One region of the Streptomyces sp. NPDC003034 genome, then DNA from elsewhere that is predicted to be linked to it. Evidence: riboswitches for the same ligand, from Rfam matches in the RefSeq annotation. Region 1 holds a riboswitch; the other holds the start of a gene.

Region 1 (5,637 bases):
GCTGTTGTTCTGGTTCGCCCTCCAAGGAGTGGCGGCGCACCGCGCCGAGAGCGGTCCGGGGGTCGCCTATCTGGCCCACCTGGTGGGCTTCTCGCTCGGCTTCCTGTACGCGGGGGTGCGCTACCGGCGTGGGACTAGAGTGAGGCGACCAGCGACGGCCACCGAGGGAGACAGCCAGCCGTGATCACCGCGATCGTGCTCATCAAGACCAGTGTGGACCGCATCCCCGAGATCGCCGAGTCCATCGCCGCGCTGGACAGCGTCAGCGAGGTCTACTCCGTCACGGGTACGTACGACCTGATCGCGCTGGTCCGCGTGGCCCGCCACGAGAACCTGGCGGACATCATCCCGGGCCGGATCAGCAAGATCCCGGGCGTCGAGGCGACGGACACGCACGTGGCGTTCCGTACGTACTCCCAGCACGACCTGGAGGCGGCCTTCGCGATCGGTCTCGACGCGTAGCGGCTCATAGCGGGGGCAGCGCCTCTCCCGACCGGGCGGGGCGGCCCTCTCCGAGCCAGAACAGGTATCCGCGCAGGTAGTCCGCGAGGCCGCCGTCGATGTGGGCGACGTAATCGCGGGCCCCTGAAGCAGCCTCGCGCTCGTCCTCCCGCTCCGAGACGGACCATTTCCGGTCCAGGGCCACGGCCCACTCGCGCACGCGGCCGTGCTCGCTCCACCACTGACGGACCAGCTCAGGGGTCCAGTGTGCGTCGCCGTTGCACTGGTAGCCCACCATCGGGTCCTGGGACGCGGCAGCGATGACCCGGTACGTCTCCTCGGCGTCGCGGGGCTGTCGATAGACGAACTCCTGGCCCGAATCGTCGTCGTAGAGCACCTGGGCAGGCGCGACCTCCCGCCCCACCCAGCAGGTGTCGGTCCCCGCGCCGTAGAACGGCCCCGGCACATTGCGCCAGTCGCGCTCCGTCCACGCGTCCGGCCATTCGCCCCACGGCGGGGCGTACGCCGGCACCCACTGCGCATGACCCGGCAGCGGTTCGCCGACGACGCAGGCTCGGACGGTCGGCATCGGGTCCCAGTACCTCATGATCCGCAGCCTGTCACACGGCCGGGACGCAGCGGCCCTCTTCCGTGCGGTACTGCCACTTCGCGCCCTCCGCGACGAGCTCCTTCACCGCGCGGACGAACCGCTCCACGTGCTCGTCCGGGGTGCCGGCGCCGAAGCTGACCCGGATCGCGTTGAGGGACCGCTCGCCCGGCGCCGCCTCGGGGGCCCCGCACTCGCCCTGGGCCTGCGGCTCGCTGCCCAGCAGCGTGCGCACCAGCGGGTGCGCGCAGAACAGCCCGTCGCGCACGCCGATCCCGTACTCCGCGGACAGCGCCGCCGCGAAGTGGGAGCTGTTCCAGCCGTCCACCACGAAGGAGATGACCCCGACCCGCAGCGCGTCGTCGCCGAACAGGGACAGCACCCGCACCTGCGGGACCTCCGCCAGGCCCGCCCGGACCGTGGCGATGAGCCGCCGCTCCCGCGCGAGCAGGTTCTCGAAGCCCGCCTCGGTCAGGGCGCGGCAGGCGGAGGCGATCGAGTAGACGCCGATGACGTTCGGGGAGCCGGCCTCGTGGCGGGCGGCCGTGGTGTGCCACTCGACGTCCACGCCGCCGTCCTCGCGGCGGGCCACCGTCCGCGAGGCGCCGCCGCCCGCCAGGTACGGCTCGCCCTCCCGCAGCCAGTCCGCCCGGCCGGCCAGGACGCCCGAGCCGAAGGGTGCGTAGAGCTTGTGTCCGGAGAAGGCGACCCAGTCCACGTCCAGGTGCCGCACGGAGACGGGGTGGTGCGGGGCCAGCTGGGCGGCGTCGAGCACGATGCGGGCGCCGTGGGCGTGTGCGGCGGCGGCGAGTTCCTTCACCGGCCACAGTTCACCGGTGACGTTGGACGCGCCCGTGACGCAGACCAGCGCCGGCCCCTTGGGGTCTCCCCAGCTCGAAGAGCCAGGGGACGGCTCCCGGCCGGCGAGGGCCCGCTCCAGGATGGCGACGGCCTCGTCCGCGGTCCGGGGGGCGTTGAGGTACGTGACCTGGGCGTCCGTCCACGGCAGCAGCGAGGCGTGGTGCTCGGTCTCGAAGACGAAGACCTGGCAGCCGGCCGGCAGCACGGCGGCGAGCAGGTTCAGCGAGTCGGTGGTGGAGCGGGTGAAGACGACCTGGTCGCCGGGGCGGCAGTCGAGGAACTCGGCCACCGTGGCCCGGCTCTGCTCGAAGAGGTCGGTGGAGAGCTGGGAGAGGTAGCCGGCGCCGCGGTGCACGCTGCCGTAGTACGGGGCGTAGGCGGCGACGTCGTCCCAGACGCGCTGCAGGGCGGGGGCGCTCGCCGCGTAGTCGAGGGCGGCGTAGGTGAGTTCGCCGCCGGTGACGAGGGGGACGGTGACGTCGCGGCCGAGGACGGGCAGCGGCTCGGTACAGGCGGCCTCGGCGGTGGCGGTGGCGGCGGTGTTCAGGGATGCGGACAGCACAGCGGACATGGCGGTATCTCCCGGCAGGCAGGGGTGAATGGCTTCGGTGTGCCCGTACGCGGCGGGGCGACGGCCGGACGGCCGTGCGGCGGGTACGGGGAGCCCCGGACGGGAGGGGTGCACGAAGTGGCCCTGGTCCGGGGGTGGAAGAAGGGGCGAGTCGCCCTATCGCATTCGCTTGCTCACGGAAAACGCTCCTCGAAAAGACCAGGACCCCTGGTATCGAGGGATCCGCGCTTGCCGTAGACCTCACTGCCTACGACCCGGTCATCACCCGGGGCACCCCGCCACGGAAGGAGGGTTGCCGGACAGCAAGCCGGGGCCTGAACGCTGTCACTCGTGACCTGGTCAGCATCCTGCCACAAGATCCGCCCACGGCAAGACCCCGGTCCGAATGGCGGACCGGGGCCTTGGCCCAAAAGGGCTTGCGCGTGGCCTACGCGTTGCTCGCGGCCACCCAGCGTTCCAGCGCGGCACGGGCGGAACCGGAGTCGATCGCCTCCGCCGCCCGGGCGATGCCCGCCGCGATCTGCTCCTCCAGCGTGCCCGCGCCCGGGTCCAGGGCCACCAGCGCCGCGGCCGCGTTCAGCAGGACCGCCTCGCGGACCGGTCCCCGCTCGCCCGACAGCAGGCGGCGGGCGACGTCCGCGTTGTACGAGGCGTCCGCGCCGCGCAGCTCCGCCACGTCCACCAGGGAGATGCCCACGTCGCGCGGGTCGAAGGCCTGCTCCTCCACCCGGCCCTCGCGCACCCACCACACCCGCGACGTGGCCGTGGTCGTCAGCTCGTCGAGGCCGTCGTCGCCCCGGAACACCAGGGCGGAGGAACCGCGTTCGGCGAGCACGCCCGCCACGATCGGGGCCATCCGGGCGTCGGCCACACCCGTGGCCTGCGCCCGTACGCGCGCCGGATTGGTCAGCGGGCCGAGGAAGTTGAAGGTGGTGCGGATGCCGAGCTCCTTGCGGGCCGCGGCCACATGGCGCAGCGCCGGGTGGAACTTCACCGCGAAGCAGAAGGTGATGCCGGCCCGCTCGGCCACTTCCGCCACCCGCGCCGGGGTGAGGTCGAGGTTGACGCCGAGCTTCTCCAGGACGTCCGAGGCCCCGCTCGCGGAGGACGCGGCCCGGTTGCCGTGCTTGACCACCTTGGCGCCCGTACCGGCGACCACGATGGCCGACATCGTGGAGATGTTCACCGTTTTGGCGCCGTCGCCGCCGGTGCCGACGATGTCCACCGTCCGGCCCGGTACCTCGATCAGGTTGGCGTGCTCGTACATGGCGCGTACCAGGCCGTTGATCTCGGCGACCGTCTCCCCCTTCGCCCGCAGGGCGACGGCGAAGCCGGCGATCTGGGCGTCGGTGGCTTCCCCGCGCATGATCCGGTCCATGGCCCAGGCCGTGTCGTCGGCGCGCAGGTCCTCTCCGCTGAGCAGGGCGTCCAGTACGCCCGGCCAGCCGCGGGCCGCCACGCTGTCGCCGCCTGCCGGGGTCACCACGTTCATGGTCCGCTCCTGCTGCTGGTCAAGGATTCCACGTCGAATGGGAAGGGCTTCAGCCTATCCAGCCCCGGAGACGGCAAAGAGCCCCGTCCAGACACTGGACGGGGCTCTCGCCGTGGCGACACCAGGACTGACCGAAATCAGTCCCTCATGCGGTCATGCGGTCATGCGGTCCTACCGGCACGCGGTGGGAGATCAGTGGTGGCCGTGGCCGCTCTGGATCTCCTTGTACTCCTCCACCGTGGGCTTCTGGATCTGGTTGTCCTCGGCGTAGAAGCCCTTGCTGAGCTTGGCGCGCATCTTCTCGCCGAGCTTGGGCTTGCGCACCACGCCGTTCTCGTCGACCGTCGGGCCGAGCTCGACGGGCCGGTACTGCTCGTGCGAGGTCAGCTTGTGCAGCTGGCCCTGCGGGAGCGGCTCGTGGACCTCGACGAACTCACCGTGCGGCAGACGCTTGATGATGCCGGTCTCGCGACCGTGCAGCACCTTGTCCCGGTCCCGGCGCTGGAGGCCGAGGCAGATCCGCTTGGTGATGATGAAGGCGAGGATCGGTACGACGAAGAAGCCGATCCGGACGAACCAGGTGATCGCGTTGATCGAGAGGTGGAAGTACTGCGCGAACATGTCGTTTCCACCGCCGATCAGGAGCACCGCGTACTCCGCGATCCAGGCGACACCGAAGGCGGTGCGGGTCGGGGCGTTGCGCGGGCGGTCCAGGATGTGGTGCTCGCGCTTGTCCCCGGTGACCCAGGCCTCGATGAAGGGCCAGAGCGCGATGGCGCCCAGCACCAGCGGGAACAGCAGCAGCGGGATGAACACGCCCAGGACGAGCGTGTGGCCCCACAGGTTGATCTCCCAGCCGGGCATGGCCCGGATCAGGCCTTCCGGCATACCCATGTACCAGTCGGGCTGCGCGCCGGTGGACACGTGGTCCGGGCGGTACGGGCCGAGGGCCCAGACCGGGTTGATCGAGGCGATCGCCGAGATGGCCGCGATGACACCGAAGACCAGGAAGAAGAAGCCTCCGGCCTTGGCCATGTAGACCGGCAGCAGCGGCATGCCGACGACGTTCTTGTTCGTCCTGCCGGGGCCCGCGAACTGGGTGTGCTTGTGGTAGAAGACCAGGATCAGGTGGGCCACCAGCAGGCCCATCATGATGCCGGGCAGCAGCAGGATGTGCACCGAGTAGAACCGCGCGACGAAGTCGCCGCCCGGGAACTCCCCGCCGAACAGGAACATCGACAGGTACGTGCCGACGACCGGTACGGACAGGATCGCGCCCTGCATGAAGCGGACACCGGTACCCGAGAGCAGGTCGTCCGGCAGCGAGTAACCGGTGAAACCGGTGAACATGCCGAGGACCAGCAGCAGGAAGCCGAAGAGCCAGTTGACCTCGCGCGGCTTGCGGAAGGCGCCGGTGAAGAAGACGCGCATCATGTGCACGAACATGGCCGCGACGAAGATCAGCGCCGCCCAGTGGTGGATCTGACGGATCAGCAGGCCACCGCGGACGTCGAAGCTGATGTCCAGGGTCGAGGCGAAGGCCTCGGACATCAGGACGCCCTGCATCGGCACGTACGAGCCGTGGTAGTGGACCTCGTTCATGCTCGGGTGGAAGAAGAGCGTGAGGTACACACCCGTGAGGATGATGATGATGAAGGTGTAGAG
Region 2 (5,637 bases), on a different contig from region 1:
GAAGCGCACGTCGTCGTCGTTGACGTACACGTTGACGAAGCGGCGCAGCTTGCCCTGGTCGTCCAGGACGCGCGCGGCGATGCCCGGGTGGCTCCGCTCCAGGGACTCGATGACCTCGGCGAGGGTCGCGCCCTCGGCCGGGACCTCGGCCTGGCCGCCGGTGTAGGTGCGCAGGATGGTGGGGATGCGGACATTGACGCTCATGGCGCTACTGCCTTTCCGGTGTGCGGGAGGAGGGTCAGCCCAGCCCGGCGGCGCGGAACGCGTCCAGGCTCGGGCGGATGGTGGCGGTCTGCCCGCTGTCCGCGGCCACCGCCTCCAGGGTCTTCAGGCCGTCACCCGTGTTCAGGATCACGGTGGTCAACGACGGGTCGAGCTGCCCGTTCTCGACCAGCTTCTTCGTCACGCCGACGGTCACGCCGCCCGCCGTCTCGGCGAAGATGCCCTCGGTCTGAGCGAGGATCTTGATGGCCTCGACCACCTGCTCGTCGTTGACGTCCTCGACGTAGCCGCCGGTGCGGCGGGCGATGTCCAGGACGTACGGGCCGTCCGCCGGGTTGCCGATGGCCAGCGACTTGGCGATGGTGTTCGGCTTCTGCGGGCGGACCACGTCGTGACCGGCCTTGAAGGCGGTCGACACCGGGGAGCAGCCCTCCGCCTGGGCACCGAAGATCTTGTACGGCTTGTCCTCCACGAGGCCGAGCCTGACGAGCTCCTGCAGACCCTTGTCGATTTTCGTCAGCTGTGAGCCGGACGCGATCGGGATCACGATCTGGTCGGGCAGCCGCCAGCCGAGCTGCTCGCAGATCTCGTACGCGAGGGTCTTGGAGCCCTCGCCGTAGTACGGCCGCAGGTTGACGTTGACGAAGCCCCAGCCCTCGCCGAGCGGGTCCCCGATGAGCTCGGAGCAGAAGCGGTTGACGTCGTCGTAGTTGCCCTCGATGCCCACGAGGTCGCCGCCGTAGATACCGGCCATGACGACCTTGCCCTGCTCCAGGTCGTGCGGGATGAACACGCAGGAGCGGAAACCGGCCCGGGCGGCCGCGGCGCCGACGGCGCCGGCCAGGTTGCCGGTGGAGGAGCAGGACAGGGTGGTGAAGCCGAAGGCGCGGGCGGCCTCGACCGCGATGGCCACGACGCGGTCCTTGAAGGAGTGCGTCGGGTTGCCGGAGTCGTCCTTGACGTAGAGCTTGCCGGTGAAGCCGAGCTCCTTGCCCAGGTTGGCGGCGTCGACCAGCTTGGTGAAGCCGGGGTTCAGGCTCGGCTTGGAGGCCACGTCCGCCGGGACGGGCAGCAGCGGCGCGTAGCGCCAGATGTTGTCGGGGCCGGCCTCGATCGCGGCGCGCAGCGCTTCCGGGTCACCGGTCGGCAGCTCGTAGGCCACTTCCAGCGGACCGAAACACTCGGCGCAGGCGAAAATGGGGCCGAGCGGGAAGCGGGTGGCGCACTCCCGGCAGGAAAGGCCGGTGGCGGGTCCGAGGTCAACAGAACCGAGGTCGGCGGAACCGTGGTCGGCAGAGGTGGTAGCAGTCTGTGCAGCCATGATGGCGAGGCCCTTTCTCCTCATCTTCCCCATGGCGCACTTCGCCATGAGACGGAATTGGCACCTTCCCTAGCCGGGGACCTCACTGCTGGCACCGATGTGCCTGATCGCGAGAACCGACTGGAGGGTTGCCGGGGCTTCAACGGGCCGTGTCCCTCTGCCCCTCTGGATGAGCGGTATGGCACCGGGATACGCGCTCTATGGCGCACCCGGGCGTTTGTCCGCGAGGACCCCGACATGCGGTGGTCCTTCGCGTTGCTCAAGACTGTAACCGAAGGCCCGGGCGGGTGAGACAGCCGTCCGAACCGCGAGATGGATCCCATATCGACCCAAACCAGGGAGTGCTGAAAGTGCTGGAAGAGGTGGAGCGTTGGCTGGCCGACCGCTCCTGGTCCGCGGCCGACCGACCGCTCACCCAGCTGCTCGACCGCAAACGGGCGGCCGGCACCACCGTCAGCGTGGTGCTGCCGGCGCTGGACGAGGAGGCGACGGTCGGCGCCATAGTCGAGGTGATCCGGCGTGAGCTGATCGAGGGACTGCCGGTCCCCCTGGTCGACGAGCTGGTCGTGATCGACTCGGGCTCGGCCGACCGGACCGCGGAGCTGGCGGCCCGGGCCGGCGCCCGCGTGGTGCACCGCGACGACATCCTGCCGCGCGTCCCGGCCCTGCCCGGCAAGGGCGAGGTGCTGTGGCGTTCGCTGCTGGCCACCACCGGCGACATCGTCTGCTTCGTGGACGCCGACCTGCGGGACTTCTCGGCCGCCTTCGTGTCCGGAACCGTGGGCCCGCTGCTGACCGAGCCGGACGTGCAGTTCGTCAAGGCCATGTACGACCGCCCCCTCGGCACGGAATTCGACGGGTTCGCCTCCGGCAAGACCCCCGGCCAGGGCGGCCGGGTCACCGAGCTGGTGGCCCGCCCGCTGCTGAACCTGCACTGGCCGCGGCTGGCGGGCTTCGTGCAGCCGCTGGGCGGCGAGTACGCCGTACGCCGCTCCCTGCTGGAGCGGCTGCCGTTCCCCGTCGGGTACGGCGTCGAGCTGGGCCTGCTGGTGGACGCGCTGCACACGGCCGGGCTGGACGCGCTGGCCCAGGTGGACGTCGGCGTACGGCTCCACCGCCACCAGGACGGGCAGGCGCTGGGCCGGATGGCCGCGGCGATCTACCGGACGGCGCAGCTGAGGCTGTCGCGCGGGCATCTCGTCCGGCCGGAGCTGACGCAGTTCGAGCGGGGACCGGACGGCTTCGTGCCGCGCACGTACCCGGTGGACACCGAGGAGCGCCCGCCGATGCTCGGCGTCCCGGAGTACGCGCGGCACCGGGCGGCGTGAACCCGGGGGGCCCGGGACGGGACCTCGGGCACGTTTGAGCAGGAGCGACCCGGGCTAGGTTGGCCGCATGGCTTCTCAGGTACTCGTTGCAGCGAACCGCGGCCCGCTCTCCTACGCTCTCGCCGCCGACGACACGCTCAGTGCCCGGCGCGGCGGGGGCGGTCTCGTCTCCGGTCTCTCCACGGCCCTCGCCGAGCAGCCGGACGCGGTGTGGATCTGCGCGGCGCTCTCGGAGGCGGACCGCGAGGCGGTCCGCCGGGGCGTCGCCGAAGAGGGCGTCCGCATGCTGGACATCGATCCCGCCGTTTACGACGACGCGTACAACGGCATCGCGAACTCCGTGCTCTGGTTCACCCACCACCACCTGTACGAGATTCCGCGCGAGCCCGCCTTCGACGCGGCGTTCCGGCGGCAGTGGGACTCGTACGTCGCCTACAACCAGGCCTTCGCGGAGGCGCTGGCGCAGGAGGCGGGCGAGGGGGCCTGCGTGCTGGTGCAGGACTACCACCTGGCGCTGGTGCCGGGCGCGCTGCGCGAGCTGCGGCCGGACCTGCGGATCTCCCACTTCACGCACACCCCCTGGGCGTCCCGGGAGTTCCTCTACATGCTGCCCGACGACATCAGGCGCCAGTTGGTCTGGGGGATGCTCGGGGCGGACAGGCTGGGCTTCCACACGTGGGAGTGGGCGTCCAACTTCATCACCGGCGCGAACATGGACGACGCGAGCGGTGTGGCGGAGGGCTCCCTCCCGGCCGGCAGCGCGGAGCGCGGGGTGTGGCACCGCAGGCTGAAGGCGGACGGGACCGGGTACGCGGAACGCCGGTTCACCGAGGTGACCGAATACCCGCTCGGCGTGGAGGCGGACGAGCTGCGCGCGCTGGCGCACCGGCCGGAGGTGGACGAGAAGCTCGCGGAGCTGCGGGCTGAGGTCGGGGACCGCAAGACGATCGTCCGGGTGGACCGCACGGAGCTGTCGAAGAACATCCTGCGGGGACTGCGGGCCTACCGGGAGCTGCTGACCACGCACCCCGAGTGGCGCGGCAAGGTGGTGCACCTGGCCTCCGCCTACCCGTCCCGGCAGGACCTGGAGGTCTACCGGGCGTACACCGAGTCGGTGCGGGAGCTGGCGCAGGAGATCAACGAGGAGTTCGGTACGGACGACTGGCAGCCGGTGCTGGTGTCGGTGAAGGACGACTTCACGCGCTCGCTCGCCGCCTACCGGATGGCGGACGTGGCCCTGGTGAACCCGGTGCGGGACGGGATGAACCTCGTGGCGAAGGAGATCCCGGTGGTGTCGGAGGCCGGGTGCGCGCTGGTGCTGTCCACCGGGGCGGGGGCCTACGAGGAACTCCGCGAGGCCGCGCTGACGGTGAACCCGTACGACGTCACGGAGACGGCGCGGGCGCTGCACGCGGCGCTGTCCATGCCGGAGCCCGAGCGGGCGGAGCGCACCAAGCACCTGGCCGCGGCGGCGACGGCCCTGCCGCCGGCGCGGTGGTTCACGGCCCAGCTGGCGGACCTCGGCGTTCCCACCACGTAGCCGGGGGCACCGGGAGGGCCTGCGGCTCCGGGGGCTGAGCCGCGGGTCGGGCACCGGGAGGGCCTGCGGCTCCGGGGGCTGAGCCGCGGGTCGGGCACCGGGAGGGCCTGCGGTTGCGGGGGCTGAGCCGCAGGTCGGGCACCGGGAGGGCCTGCGGCTCCGGGGGCTGAGCCGCGGGTCGCCAGCCCCGGCCGCCCCGGGGCTCGGGATCAGCCGCCGGGGCTCATGCCGGGGGCCGCAGCCCGGGGTCAGGCCCGCAGGGCTGCGGCGAGGGCCGCCAGGAGGCGGACCACCTCCGCCGGGCCGTCCACAATGAGGTCCGCGCGGGCGGCCAGCTCCGGCACCTCCGCGGAGCCGCTGCACACCAGCAGCCCGGGCAGCCCGTCCGCCCGCCGCTTCTCCACGGCCGAATACGCCGCGAGGTCGCCCAGGTCGTCCCCCGCGTACAGGACCGCCTCGGCGTCCCGCTCCGTGAGGAACTCCGTCAGGGCGACGCCCTTGTCCATGCCCGGCGGCCTCAGCTCCAGCACCGCCCGGCCCGGCTCCACCATCAGCCCGTGGCGCGCCGCCAGCTCGGCCAGCGGTTCGCGCAGCGCGGCGAAGGCCGCTTCGGGGTCGGCGGCGCGGCGGGTGTGGACGGCCAGGGCCCGGCCCTTCTCCTCGATCCACGTGCCCCGCCAGGCCCCGATCGCGTCGAGGAATCCCGGCAGCTCGGCCCGTACGGCCGCCACCCCGGGATGTTCGGCGGGCGCGTGGACGATCCCGGTGACGGCGTCCCACCGCTCGGCCCCGTAGTGGCCGAGGACCACGAGGTGTTCCAGGCCGGGGACTCCGGCGAAGCCCCCGTAGCGGACGGCGACGCCCGCCGGCCGGCCGGTGACCACGGCCACGGAGGCCACTTCGGGGGCCAGCGCGGCCAGGGCCGGCACGGCTCCCGGGTGGGCGCGTGCCTGGTCGGGGTCGGGGACGATGTCGGCGAGGGTGCCGTCGAAGTCGAGGCCGATCACGGATCGGCGAGGTGTTCGGAGGAGGGCTTCGAGGCCCTCGCGCCCGGCTGCGGTGACGGGCGTCGGCAAGTCGTGCGGAAGGCTCCCCATACGGACGACCCTAACGGCCCCGCCGGGAGACGGCTATGGCGCCCGCCACCCCCGCCGCCGGCCGGCGGCCGTCACCGCCGGGTGCGCCGGGCCTCACGGATGCGCCGGAGCCGGTTCACGGTGCCCGGC

The links. A riboswitch is a leader RNA that binds a small molecule or an ion and turns the genes downstream of it on or off. The one in region 1 is predicted to bind S-adenosylmethionine.
Region 2: it holds a riboswitch for S-adenosylmethionine, as region 1 does, so the genes downstream of both, thrC (threonine synthase) here and ACWDX7_RS06490 (aminotransferase class V-fold PLP-dependent enzyme) in region 1, are expected to answer to the same signal.

The regions. Positions count from the first base shown of each region.
Region 1 covers NZ_JBSFTS010000004.1:11,226-16,862, forward strand. Annotated here, with positions in the region: gene ACWDX7_RS06475 (rhomboid family intramembrane serine protease) at 1-184, shown strand, start outside; gene ACWDX7_RS06480 (Lrp/AsnC family transcriptional regulator) at 181-462, shown strand; gene ACWDX7_RS06485 (ferredoxin) at 467-1,048, opposite strand; gene ACWDX7_RS06490 (aminotransferase class V-fold PLP-dependent enzyme) at 1,062-2,480, opposite strand; SAM riboswitch class IV at 2,700-2,816, opposite strand; gene trpD (anthranilate phosphoribosyltransferase) at 2,908-3,972, opposite strand; gene qcrB (cytochrome bc1 complex cytochrome b subunit) at 4,165-5,637, opposite strand, start outside.
Region 2 covers NZ_JBSFTS010000009.1:97,500-103,136, forward strand. Annotated here, with positions in the region: gene ACWDX7_RS12610 (MoaD/ThiS family protein) at 1-204, opposite strand, end outside; gene thrC (threonine synthase) at 239-1,543, opposite strand; SAM riboswitch class I at 1,561-1,719, opposite strand; gene ACWDX7_RS12620 (glucosyl-3-phosphoglycerate synthase) at 1,894-2,871, shown strand; gene ACWDX7_RS12625 (alpha,alpha-trehalose-phosphate synthase (UDP-forming)) at 2,939-4,411, shown strand; gene otsB (trehalose-phosphatase) at 4,660-5,508, opposite strand; gene ACWDX7_RS12635 (DUF3263 domain-containing protein) at 5,580-5,637, opposite strand, start outside.